4 regions of the Escherichia sp. TC-EC600-tetX4 genome follow, and region 4 is predicted to be linked to each of the others. Evidence: predicted binding sites of a transcription regulator. Region 4 holds the regulator's gene; each other region holds the start of a gene.
The links. Region 4 encodes PhoB, which activates phosphate uptake and scavenging genes when phosphate is short. Its sites were predicted from a motif close to CTGTCATAAAACTGNCNNAT; they were not measured.
Positions count from the first base shown of each region.

Region 1: a site for PhoB is predicted at 1,245-1,264, ahead of opgB (phosphatidylglycerol--membrane-oligosaccharide glycerophosphotransferase). Genes of this name have one in related genera too.
Region 2: a site for PhoB is predicted at 1,542-1,561, ahead of ugpB (sn-glycerol-3-phosphate ABC transporter substrate-binding protein UgpB). Genes of this name have one in related genera too.
Region 3: a site for PhoB is predicted at 897-916, ahead of uvrB (excinuclease ABC subunit UvrB). Genes of this name have one in related genera too.

Region 1 is NZ_CP079924.1:3,893,496-3,896,720, forward strand. It holds gene dnaC (DNA replication protein DnaC) at 1-560, shown strand, start outside; gene yjjA (DUF2501 domain-containing protein YjjA) at 609-1,103, shown strand; gene opgB (phosphatidylglycerol--membrane-oligosaccharide glycerophosphotransferase) at 1,357-3,225, shown strand, end outside.
Region 2 is NZ_CP079924.1:289,606-292,830, reverse strand. It holds gene ugpA (sn-glycerol-3-phosphate ABC transporter permease UgpA) at 1-11, opposite strand, end outside; gene ugpB (sn-glycerol-3-phosphate ABC transporter substrate-binding protein UgpB) at 109-1,425, opposite strand; gene livF (high-affinity branched-chain amino acid ABC transporter ATP-binding protein LivF) at 1,824-2,537, opposite strand; gene livG (high-affinity branched-chain amino acid ABC transporter ATP-binding protein LivG) at 2,539-3,225, opposite strand, start outside.
Region 3 is NZ_CP079924.1:3,063,479-3,066,703, reverse strand. It holds gene bioD (dethiobiotin synthase) at 1-568, shown strand, start outside; gene uvrB (excinuclease ABC subunit UvrB) at 1,147-3,168, shown strand; partial or broken gene KXD89_RS22475 (hypothetical protein) at 3,205-3,225, opposite strand, start outside.
Region 4 is NZ_CP079924.1:3,457,708-3,460,932, reverse strand. It holds gene sbcD (exonuclease subunit SbcD) at 1-850, opposite strand, end outside; gene phoB (phosphate response regulator transcription factor PhoB) at 1,040-1,729, shown strand; gene phoR (phosphate regulon sensor histidine kinase PhoR) at 1,787-3,082, shown strand.

The sequences.
Region 1 (3,225 bases), 440 kb from region 4:
CCGGTATTCGTCCACTGCATCAGAACTGTTCCTTTGAGAACTATCGCGTTGAGTGTGAAGGGCAGATGAATGCGTTAAGCAAAGCGCGCCAGTATGTCGAAGAGTTTGACGGCAACATCGCCAGCTTCATCTTTTCTGGTAAGCCAGGAACCGGCAAAAACCATCTGGCGGCGGCAATCTGCAACGAGCTGCTGCTACGCGGTAAATCCGTATTGATCATCACCGTGGCCGATATTATGTCGGCGATGAAAGATACCTTCAGGAATAGCGGTACCAGCGAAGAACAACTGCTTAACGATCTGAGCAACGTTGATCTGCTGGTGATCGATGAGATCGGCGTGCAGACCGAATCGAAATACGAAAAAGTGATCATCAACCAGATCGTCGATCGCCGCTCTTCTTCCAAACGCCCAACCGGGATGCTGACCAACAGTAATATGGAAGAGATGACCAAGTTGCTGGGCGAACGCGTGATGGACCGTATGCGCCTGGGTAACAGTTTGTGGGTGATCTTCAACTGGGATAGCTACCGTAGCCGGGTAACAGGTAAAGAGTATTAATCCCCGTTTCTGGCGGTATACTGCGACACAATTCCACCTTGAGTAATGATGATGAAAACTGTTAAACATCTTCTGTGCTGTGCCATTGCCGCCAGCGCATTAATTTCCACCGGGGTGCATGCTGCGTCCTGGAAAGATGCGCTCTCCAGCGCCGCCAGCGAACTTGGCAACCAAAACAGCACGACACAGGAAGGCGGTTGGTCGCTCGCGTCATTAACTAACTTGCTTAGCAGCGGAAACCAGGCCTTAAGCGCAGATAACATGAACAATGCCGCAGGCATTCTGCAATACTGCGCGAAGCAAAAGCTGGCGTCGGTAACCGATGCCGAAAACATCAAGAACCAGGTGCTGGAAAAGCTGGGCCTGAACAGTGAAGAGCAAAAAGAAGACACCAACTATCTGGACGGCATTCAGGGTTTGCTGAAAACCAAAGATGGTCAGCAACTCAATCTGGATAACATCGGAACAACTCCGCTGGCAGAAAAGGTGAAAACCAAAGCCTGCGATCTGGTGTTAAAACAGGGGCTGAACTTCATTTCCTGAACCGCGAAACGCCGCGTTTTAGCTGTTACCCGGCTGACGCGGCTCTCTCCTGCCCTTTTCCCTGCTCCTGGACGGTTTTACCCCTGTTACACGGGAAGTGACCGTAATCAAAAAAGTCTGTTTATAAACTAATTCCTAACAACATCGCATTTTTTTGACACTAGAATTGCAGCAATATGGCGACGCCATTACATTGTGCTTCTCAAAAAGCTTAAACGTTGGCTAAACGGCCCGGTTTAGTGAGGATCGCCCGTTGTCAGAACTACTCTCTTTCGCCCTTTTTCTCGCCTCTGTGCTGATTTACGCATGGAAAGCGGGACGTAACACCTGGTGGTTTGCAGCCACGTTAACGGTGCTGGGGCTATTTGTCGTTTTAAATATCACCCTGTTTGCCAGCGACTATTTTACTGGCGATGGTATTAACGACGCGGTTCTCTATACCTTAACCAACAGCCTGACCGGTGCTGGCGTCAGCAAATACATTTTGCCGGGTATCGGCATTGTGCTGGGGCTGACAGCGGTGTTCGGTGCGCTGGGCTGGATCCTGCGCCGTCGTCGCCATCATCCGCACCATTTTGGTTACAGCCTGCTGGCGCTCTTACTGGCGCTGGGTTCGGTGGACGCCAGCCCGGCATTTCGTCAGATAACGGAACTGGTGAAATCCCAGTCACGCGACGGCGACCCGGACTTTGCGGCTTATTATAAAGAGCCGTCGAAAACTATCCCTGACCCGAAACTCAACCTGGTTTATATCTACGGCGAAAGTCTCGAGCGGACCTATTTTGATAACGAGGCTTTCCCGGATCTCACGCCTGAACTGGGCGCGTTGAAAAATGAAGGCCTGGATTTCAGCCACACGCAGCAGCTGCCGGGAACAGATTACACGATTGCGGGCATGGTGGCTTCTCAGTGCGGCATACCGCTGTTTGCCCCCTTTGAAGGCAACGCCTCCGCCTCTGTCTCCAGCTTCTTCCCGCAGAACATCTGTCTGGGAGATATCCTGAAAAACTCGGGTTATCAGAACTATTTCGTGCAGGGCGCGAATCTGCGTTTTGCCGGTAAAGATGTGTTCCTGAAGTCGCATGGCTTCGACCACTTATACGGCTCAGAAGAGCTGAAAAGCGTGGTAGCCGACCCGCACTATCGCAACGACTGGGGATTCTACGACGATACCGTTCTCGATGAAGCGTGGAAAAAGTTTGAAGAGCTTTCCCGCTCAGGTCAGCGATTCTCACTGTTTACCCTGACAGTCGATACCCATCACCCGGATGGTTTTATCTCTCGTACCTGTAACCGCAAAAAATATGATTTTGACGGTAAACCGAATCAGTCATTCAGCGCGGTAAGTTGCAGCCAGGAGAACATCGCGACGTTTATCAACAAAATCAAAGCGTCACCGTGGTTTAAAGATACCGTCATCGTCGTCTCTTCTGACCATTTAGCGATGAACAACACGGCGTGGAAATACCTCAATAAGCAGGATCGCAATAACCTGTTTTTTGTCATTCGTGGCGACAAGCCGCAGCAAGAGACGCTGGCAGTGAAGCGTAACACGATGGATAACGGCGCGACGGTGCTGGACATTCTCGGTGGCGATAACTATCTCGGACTTGGTCGTAGCAGTTTATCCGGGCAGTCGATGTCGGAAATCTTCCTCAATATCAAAGAGAAAACATTGGCGTGGAAGCCAGATATCATCCGCCTGTGGAAATTCCCTAAAGAGATGAAAGAGTTCACCATCGACCAGCAGAAAAACATGATTGCCTTCTCGGGTAGCCATTTCCGTTTGCCGCTGCTGTTGCGGGTTTCAGACAAACGCGTGGAACCGCTGCCGGAAAGCGAATACTCAGCACCGCTGCGTTTCCAGCTGGCCGATTTCGCTCCACGCGACAATTTCGTCTGGGTTGACCGTTGCTACAAGATGGCACAACTCTGGGCTCCGGAACTGGCACTTTCCACCGACTGGTGTGTCTCGCAAGGGCAGCTTGGCGGTCAGCAAATTGTTCAGCATGTTGACAAAACAACATGGCAGGGCAAAACGGCATTTAAAGATACGGTCATCGACATGGCGCGTTACAAAGGCAATGTCGATACGCTGAAGATTGTTGATAACGATATTCGC
Region 2 (3,225 bases), 1.4 Mb from region 4:
GATGATGACATTACGGTTAATTCCTGAACTGTGCCGGATGCGCTTCGCTTATCCGGCCTACACGCGATGCCAGGTCAGATAAGCGAAACGCATCCGACATTACACTGATTAAGACTTCGTCGATTTCTCAAAGCGGCGCAGCAACTGATTTCCACGCTCAACGGCGGTATCCAGTGCCTGCTGTGGTGTCTTCTTACCGGTCCACACGCTCTCCAGCTCTTCATCCACAATCACGCGGATCTGCGGCATGTTGCCCAGACGCAGCCCTTTGGTGAACGGCAACGGCGGCTTATTCAGCATCTGACGCGTCGCGGTATCCGCCCCTGGGTTTTTCTCATAAAAGCCCTGCTCACGGGTCAGGTCATACGCTGCTTTGGTGATTGGCAGATAACCGGTTTTCTGATGCCACTCGGCAGCGTTTTCTGGCTTCGCGAGGAAATCGAGGAACTTCGCCACACCGGTATACGTTTCTTTATCTTTACCCTGCATCACCCACAGGCTGGCTCCGCCGATAATGGCGTTTTGTGGCGCATCTTTCGCATCGGCGTCGTAAGGCATCATGCCTACGCCGTAGTTAAATTTGGCGTACTCGCGAATGTTGGCAAGAGAACCGGAAGAGGCGGTGGTCATCGCGCAATCACCGTTATAGAACTTCTCGGTGGATTCATCCTTACGACCGACGTAGCTGAAGTCGCCCTTCTTGTTCATCTCCTCGAGCATGGCGATGTGTTTCACCTGCTCCGGCTTATTGAACTCCAGCACCGCGTCCGTGCCGTCAAAGCCGTTGTTTTTGCTGGCAAACGGCAGACCGTTCCAGGCGCTAAAGTTTTCCAGTTGGATCCAGCCCTGCCAGCCGCTGGCGTAGCCGCACTTCATGCCGGAGGCTTTCAGTTTCGCGGCATAGTCCGCCAGATCCTGCCAGGTTTTCGGCGGCTGTTCCGGGTCTAATCCTGCTTTCTTGAAGGCGTCTTTGTTGTAATAGAGAACGGGGGTCGAGCTGTTGAATGGCTGGGAGAGTAAGTGGCCCGTTTTGCTGTCGGAGTAGTAACCTGAAACCGTCGGCACAAACTGCGACTCATCGAACTGAATCCCTGCCTCTTTAAACACGTCATACACCGGTTTAATGGCTTTCGACGCCATCATGGTGGCGGTGCCAACTTCATAAACCTGCAAAATAGCCGGCGCGTTGCCGGTACGAAATGCGGCAATCCCCGCGCTTAAATTCTGTTCGTAGTTGCCTTTATAGGTCGGTACAATTTTGTAATCCGGGTTTTCGGCGTTAAAACGTTGGGCCAGAGAATCCACCTCTTTACCCAGTTCCCCTTCCATAGAATGCCAGAACGGAATGGTCGTCACTGCCTGTGCATTCCCCATTAACGCCAGTCCGAGCGCCAGTGCTGAAGCTGTATAATGTAACGGTTTCATCGTTTATCTCTCTTGTTGTACCGAATGCGCGAATTCACGCGTTTTATGCTCGCGGGGTAACATGACATGCTCGAATTACAGAAAAATAACTTTTTTGTTACATTTGTAAGATAGTAAGGTGTCAGAAAGATGACAAGGCGGTGACGGCGTGGGTGAGGGAAAATGGGAGATGGGGCACGGATAAGCGGGAAAATATAGAAGGTCTGAATCAAACTCTACAGATTGCTCATCGTTTCATGCCGGATGCGGCGTAAACGCCTTATCAGGCCTACAAGATCGTGCAAATTCAACATATTGCCACTCACCCAGTAGGCCTGATAAGCGCAGCGCATCAGGCAATTTTACATTTGTCACCTGTCTCAAAGGAGTCTTTTGACTCCCTATCAATCAACGTGTTATTACCCGCCTAAATACGCACTTCTCACCGCTTCATTCGCCAGCAGCGCATCACCAGTATCGGAAAGCACTACATGGCCGTTTTCCAGCACGTAGCCGCGATCCGCCAGCTTTAGCGCCTGGTTGGCGTTCTGCTCGACGAGAAAGATAGTCATCCCCTGCTCGCGCAGCTGCTCGATGGTGTCGAAAATTTGCTGGATGATAATCGGCGCAAGACCGAGCGATGGCTCATCAAGCAGTAGCAAACGCGGGTTGCTCATCAGCGCACGACCAATCGCCAGCATCTGCTGTTCACCGCCGGACATGGTGCCCGCCCGCTGAATACGGCGCTCATGCAGACGTGGAAACAGCTCATACACCCACTTTATGCGCTCCTGGAACTGGTCGCGTTCAGCAAAAAAACCGCCCATCGCCAGGTTCTCTTCCACCGTCATCCGCGAGAAGACGCGACGCCCTTCCGGGACAATCGCCACCGCTTCGCGCATGATTTTCGCTGTCTGCCAGTCGGTAATGTCTTTATCATCAAACACAATTCGCCCGCTGGTGGCACGCGGATCGCCGCATAACGTGCCGAGCAAGGTGGTTTTCCCCGCCCCGTTCGCGCCAATCAGCGTGACAATCTCGCCCTGATTGATATGCAGGCTCACCTCATGCAGCGCCTGGATTTTGCCGTAGTGGGCGCTGACTTTGTCAAAGGACAACATGACTTTTTCCATCTTATGCCTCACCTAAATAGGCACGGATCACGTCCGGGTTATTACGGATCTGCTCCGGCGTACCGTTTGCCAGCGGCGTCCCCTGATTGACCACGTAAATTCGGTCCGAAATTCCCATCACCAGCTTCATATCGTGTTCAATCAACAAGATAGTGGTGTTGTGATGATTGCGCAGTTCGGCAATCAGCTCATCCAGCTCTTTCGTCTCTTTCGGGTTAAGACCTGCCGCAGGTTCGTCGAGCATTAAAATCTCCGGCTGCGTCACCATGCAGCGGGCAATCTCAAGACGGCGCTGGTCACCATAGGCCAGGTTACTCGCCTGACGGTTGGCGTGTTCCAGCAAACCAATGCGCTCAAGCCAGGTCGCGGCGCGGTCGAGCGCTTCGCTCTGGGCGCGACGGAAGGATGGCGTTTTCAACAGGCCAGAGAACAGCCCGGTTTTCAGTTGCTGATGCTGCGCCACCAGCAGGTTTTCAATTACCGTCATTTCACGGAACAGACGCACATGCTGGAAGGTGCGCACCACGCCCATGCGGGCAATTTGCTGCCCCGGTAAACCTTCCAGGTGCTGATCGCGCAGTAAAATGGTGCCGCCGGTGGGTTTGTAGAATCCGGTCAGACAGTTAAAAACCGTGGTTTTTCCGGCACCGTTAGGGCCGATTAACGAGACGATCTCCTGCGGGTACAG
Region 3 (3,225 bases), 390 kb from region 4:
TAAACCGGTCGCCTCTGGCAGCGAAAAGACCCCGGAAGGTTTACGCAATAGCGACGCGCTGGCGTTACAGCGCAACAGCAGCCTGCAGCTGGATTACGCAACAGTAAATCCTTACACCTTCGCAGAACCCACTTCGCCGCACATCATCAGCGCGCAAGAGGGCAGACCGATAGAATCATTGGTAATGAGCGCCGGATTACGCGCGCTTGAACAACAGGCTGACTGGGTGTTAGTGGAAGGTGCTGGCGGCTGGTTTACGCCGCTTTCTGACACTTTCACTTTTGCAGATTGGGTAACACAGGAACAACTGCCGGTGATACTGGTAGTTGGTGTGAAACTCGGCTGTATTAATCACGCGATGTTGACTGCACAGGTAATACAACACGCCGGACTGACTCTGGCGGGTTGGGTGGCGAACGATGTTACGCCTCCGGGAAAACGTCACGCTGAATATATGACCACGCTCACCCGCATGATTCCCGCGCCGCTGCTGGGAGAGATCCCCTGGCTTGCAGAAAATCCAGAAAATGCGGCAACCGGAAAGTACATAAACCTTGCCTTGTTGTAGCCATTCTGTATTTGGTTAAATTGCGAGCGAGATCGCGTCTTCGATTGACTGCAATTTAACCAATTAAATTCTAAAATAATCACGAAAAAAATTTTACTTCCGCCTCATGCGGCGAATGTGGGAATTGCCCAGGCGGCGGGGGATAGGGGCTGGAGACAGTTATCCACTATTCCTGTGGATAACCATGTGTATTAGAGTTAGAAAACACGAGGCAAGCGAGAGAATACGCGGCTTGCACGCGAATTGGCGTTAAAGACGGCTCAAAGAAATATCTTTTATTTTTTAACTGGTTAGATAAATGCAATGGCAGTCACTGAACAGGCATCTCTTGCCATAAAACTGTCATCACTCATCTTGACAAATGTTAAAAAAGCCGTTGCTTTGGGGATAACCCGGTAAGGCCGGAGTTTTATCTCGCCACAGAGTAAATTTTGCTCATGATTGACAGCGGAGTTTACGCTGTATCAGAAATATTATGGTGATGAACTGTTTTTTTATCCAGTATAATTTGTTGGCATAATTAAGTACGACGAGTAAAATTACATACCTGCCCGCCCAACTCCTTCAGGTAGCGACTCATGAGTAAACCGTTCAAACTGAATTCCGCTTTTAAACCTTCTGGCGATCAGCCAGAGGCGATTCGACGTCTCGAAGAGGGGCTGGAAGATGGCCTGGCGCACCAGACGTTACTTGGCGTGACTGGCTCAGGGAAAACCTTCACCATTGCCAATGTCATTGCTGACCTTCAGCGCCCAACCATGGTACTTGCGCCCAACAAAACGCTGGCGGCCCAGCTGTATGGCGAAATGAAAGAGTTCTTCCCGGAAAACGCGGTGGAATATTTCGTTTCCTACTACGACTACTATCAGCCGGAAGCCTATGTACCGAGTTCCGACACTTTCATTGAGAAAGATGCCTCGGTTAACGAACATATTGAGCAGATGCGTTTGTCCGCCACCAAAGCGATGCTGGAGCGGCGTGATGTGGTTGTGGTGGCGTCTGTTTCCGCGATTTATGGTCTGGGCGATCCTGATTTATATCTCAAGATGATGCTCCATCTCACGGTCGGTATGATTATCGATCAGCGCGCGATTCTGCGCCGACTGGCGGAGCTGCAATACGCTCGTAATGATCAAGCATTCCAGCGTGGTACTTTCCGCGTTCGTGGCGAGGTGATAGATATCTTCCCGGCAGAATCGGATGACATTGCACTTCGCGTGGAACTGTTTGACGAGGAAGTGGAACGATTGTCGTTATTTGACCCGCTGACCGGGCAGATTGTTTCCACTATTCCACGTTTTACCATCTACCCGAAAACGCACTACGTCACACCGCGCGAGCGCATCGTACAGGCGATGGAGGAGATCAAAGAAGAGCTGGCCGCCAGACGCAAAGTGCTGTTGGAAAACAACAAACTGCTGGAAGAGCAGCGGCTGACCCAGCGTACCCAGTTTGATCTGGAGATGATGAACGAGCTGGGCTACTGTTCGGGGATTGAAAACTACTCGCGCTTCCTCTCCGGTCGTGGACCGGGTGAGCCACCGCCGACGCTGTTTGATTACCTGCCTGCCGATGGGCTGCTGGTCGTCGATGAATCTCACGTCACCATTCCACAAATTGGCGGCATGTATCGCGGTGACCGGGCGCGTAAAGAGACACTGGTGGAGTACGGCTTCCGCCTGCCATCAGCGCTGGATAACCGTCCGCTTAAGTTTGAAGAGTTCGAAGCATTAGCGCCGCAAACCATCTATGTTTCGGCGACGCCGGGTAATTACGAGCTGGAAAAATCCGGCGGCGATGTGGTGGATCAGGTGGTGCGTCCAACCGGATTGCTTGACCCGATTATCGAAGTGCGGCCGGTGGCGACACAGGTTGATGATCTTCTTTCGGAGATTCGTCAGCGAGCGGCAATTAACGAACGCGTACTGGTCACCACACTGACCAAGCGGATGGCGGAAGATCTTACCGAATATCTCGAAGAACATGGCGAGCGCGTGCGTTATCTTCACTCAGATATCGACACCGTCGAACGTATGGAGATTATCCGCGACTTGCGTCTGGGTGAGTTCGACGTGCTGGTAGGGATCAACTTACTGCGCGAAGGTCTGGATATGCCGGAAGTGTCGCTGGTGGCGATCCTCGACGCTGACAAAGAAGGCTTCCTGCGTTCCGAACGTTCGTTGATCCAGACCATTGGTCGTGCGGCACGTAACGTTAACGGTAAAGCGATTCTCTACGGCGATAAGATCACCCCATCAATGGCGAAAGCGATTGGCGAAACCGAACGTCGCCGTGAGAAACAGCAGAAGTACAACGAGGAACACGGAATTACGCCGCAAGGCTTGAACAAGAAAGTGGTCGATATCCTGGCGCTGGGGCAGAACATTGCCAAAACCAAAGCGAAGGGCAGAGGAAAATCGCGCCCGATTGTTGAGCCGGATAATGTGCCGATGGATATGTCGCCTAAAGCGTTGCAGCAGAAAATCCATGAGCTGGAAGGGTTGATGATGCAACACGCGCAGAATCTGGAGTTCGAAGAAGCGGCGCAAATTCGTGACCAGTTGCATCAGCTGCGTGAGCTGTTTATCGCGGCATCGTAACAGGATAGCGAAGAAGACTGATGACAAACGGAAAACAGCCTGATGCGCTACGCTTAT
Region 4 (3,225 bases):
CTTTCAGCACTGCCATGGGTTGCGTTACCGGTACGTTCAGGTTTTCCACGCTCTCTAATTTGCCGTTTGAAAATGTCACCAGATGGACATATTTACTCTTACCGCATTCATCAAAACTCAGTGGAATGGGGGAGCCGCAATAGCGAACATGTTCCATGCCGCCAATAATCTGTGCGCGGTGAATATGCCCGAGCGCGATGTAGTCGGCTGGTGGAAAGTTTTGTGCCGGAAACGCGTCCAGCGTGCCAATATAAATGTCACGCACGGCGTCACTTTTACTGGCCCCCACGGTCGTTAAATGTCCCGTGGCGATGATGGGCAGAGGCTGATCGCCGCGCAGTTTGCAGGCATCGGCATAGTGTTGTTGGTAATAATCGGTAATCGCTGCCAGTAAATGCTGCTGTTTTTCAATACCGTTAAGCCCCGCCTGGCTGGTAATAATGTCACGCGGACGTAAAAACGGAATGGGGCACAGCACTGCGCCTGGCGTCCCGTCGCGACGAGGCAAGATTTGCGGCGCATGTCCGGCGCTGGCGACCACGGTAGTATTGAGGAACGCCATGATATCGCGCGATTCATTCAGCGTGGCGACCGAGTCATGGTTTCCTGCCAGTACCACCAGATGACAGCCAGTTTGCTGTAAATTGACAACAAAACGGTTGTATAACGTGCGGGCGTAACTGGGCGGCGAGCCGGTATCGAAAACATCACCGGCAACAATAATCGCATCCACCTGATGGGTTTGTGCTGTCTCCAGCAGCCAGTCAAGAAAAGCCTGATGTTCAGCTTCGCGGCTTTTACTGTAGAAGTTCTGGCCGAGATGCCAGTCTGAGGTGTGAAGGATGCGCATAACGGTTCCCTGGCGAAAAAGCATGGGCGCGATTATACCCAAACAGATGTGCCATTTGCTTTTTTCTGCGCCACGGAAATCAATAACCTGAAGATATGTGCGACGAGCTTTTCATAAATCTGTCATAAATCTGACGCATAATGACGTCGCATTAATGATCGCAACCTATTTATTACAACAGGGCAAATCATGGCGAGACGTATTCTGGTCGTAGAAGATGAAGCTCCAATTCGCGAAATGGTCTGCTTCGTGCTCGAACAAAATGGCTTTCAGCCGGTCGAAGCGGAAGATTATGACAGTGCTGTGAATCAACTGAATGAACCCTGGCCGGATTTAATTCTCCTCGACTGGATGTTACCTGGCGGCTCCGGTATCCAGTTCATCAAACACCTCAAGCGCGAGTCGATGACCCGGGATATTCCAGTGGTGATGTTGACCGCCAGAGGGGAAGAAGAAGATCGCGTGCGCGGCCTTGAAACCGGCGCGGATGACTATATCACCAAGCCGTTTTCGCCGAAGGAGCTGGTGGCGCGAATCAAAGCGGTAATGCGCCGTATTTCGCCAATGGCGGTGGAAGAGGTGATTGAGATGCAGGGATTAAGTCTCGACCCGACATCTCACCGAGTGATGGCGGGCGAAGAGCCGCTGGAGATGGGGCCGACAGAATTTAAACTGCTGCACTTTTTTATGACGCATCCTGAGCGCGTGTACAGCCGCGAGCAGCTGTTAAACCACGTCTGGGGAACTAACGTGTATGTGGAAGACCGCACGGTCGATGTCCACATTCGTCGCCTGCGTAAAGCACTGGAGCCCGGCGGGCATGACCGCATGGTGCAGACCGTGCGCGGTACAGGATATCGTTTTTCAACCCGCTTTTAACGCCTTGCTCATCGGACGCAGAGCAGGGCTTATGATTTCTTAACTGGAGTATCTTACGTGCTGGAACGGCTGTCGTGGAAAAGGCTGGTGCTGGAGCTGCTACTTTGCTGCCTCCCGGCTTTCATCCTGGGTGCATTTTTTGGTTACCTGCCCTGGTTTTTGCTGGCATCGGTAACAGGACTGCTTATCTGGCATTTCTGGAATTTATTGCGCCTTTCATGGTGGCTGTGGGTGGATCGCAGTATGACCCCGCCACCGGGGCGTGGTAGCTGGGAACCGCTACTATACGGCTTACACCAGATGCAGCTGCGAAATAAAAAACGCCGCCGTGAACTGGGCAATCTGATTAAACGCTTTCGTAGCGGCGCGGAGTCGCTGCCCGACGCGGTGGTGCTGACCACGGAAGAGGGCGGTATTTTCTGGTGTAACGGTCTGGCGCAACAAATTCTTGGTTTGCGCTGGCCGGAAGATAACGGGCAGAACATCCTTAACCTACTGCGTTACCCGGAGTTTACGCAATATCTGAAAACGCGTGATTTTTCTCGCCCGCTCAATCTGGTGCTCAACACCGGGCGGCATCTGGAAATTCGCGTCATGCCTTATACCCACAAACAGTTGCTGATGGTGGCGCGTGATGTCACGCAAATGCATCAACTGGAAGGGGCGCGGCGTAACTTTTTTGCCAACGTGAGCCATGAGTTACGTACGCCATTGACCGTGTTACAGGGTTACCTGGAGATGATGAATGAGCAGCCGCTGGAAGGCGCGGTACGCGAAAAAGCGTTGCACACCATGCGCGAGCAGACCCAGCGGATGGAAGGACTGGTGAAGCAATTGCTGACGCTGTCGAAAATAGAAGCCGCACCGACGCATTTGCTCAATGAAAAGGTTGATGTGCCGATGATGCTGCGCGTTGTTGAGCGCGAGGCTCAGACTCTGAGTCAGAAAAAACAGACATTTACCTTTGAGATAGATAACGGCCTCAAGGTGTCTGGCAACGAAGATCAGCTACGCAGTGCGATTTCGAACCTGGTCTATAACGCCGTGAATCATACGCCGGAAGGCACGCATATCACCGTACGCTGGCAGCGAGTGCCGCACGGTGCCGAATTTAGCGTTGAAGATAACGGACCGGGCATTGCACCGGAGCATATTCCGCGCCTGACCGAGCGTTTTTATCGCGTTGATAAAGCGCGTTCCCGGCAAACCGGCGGTAGCGGATTAGGGTTAGCGATCGTGAAACATGCTGTGAATCATCACGAAAGTCGCCTGAATATTGAGAGTACAGTAGGAAAAGGAACACGTTTCAGTTTTGTTATCCCGGAACGTTTAATTGCCAAAAACAGCGATTAATCCGCCTTTGTCATCTTTTATTGCCATAAGCCAGTCGATGCTGGCTTATTTTCTTTGCAGTCAAAATACGGGCGTTAGATTTTACAACGATTGGTGATTTTTTGTTCGCATGATTAGCCATGTCTTTTTCACGGAAATAGTGT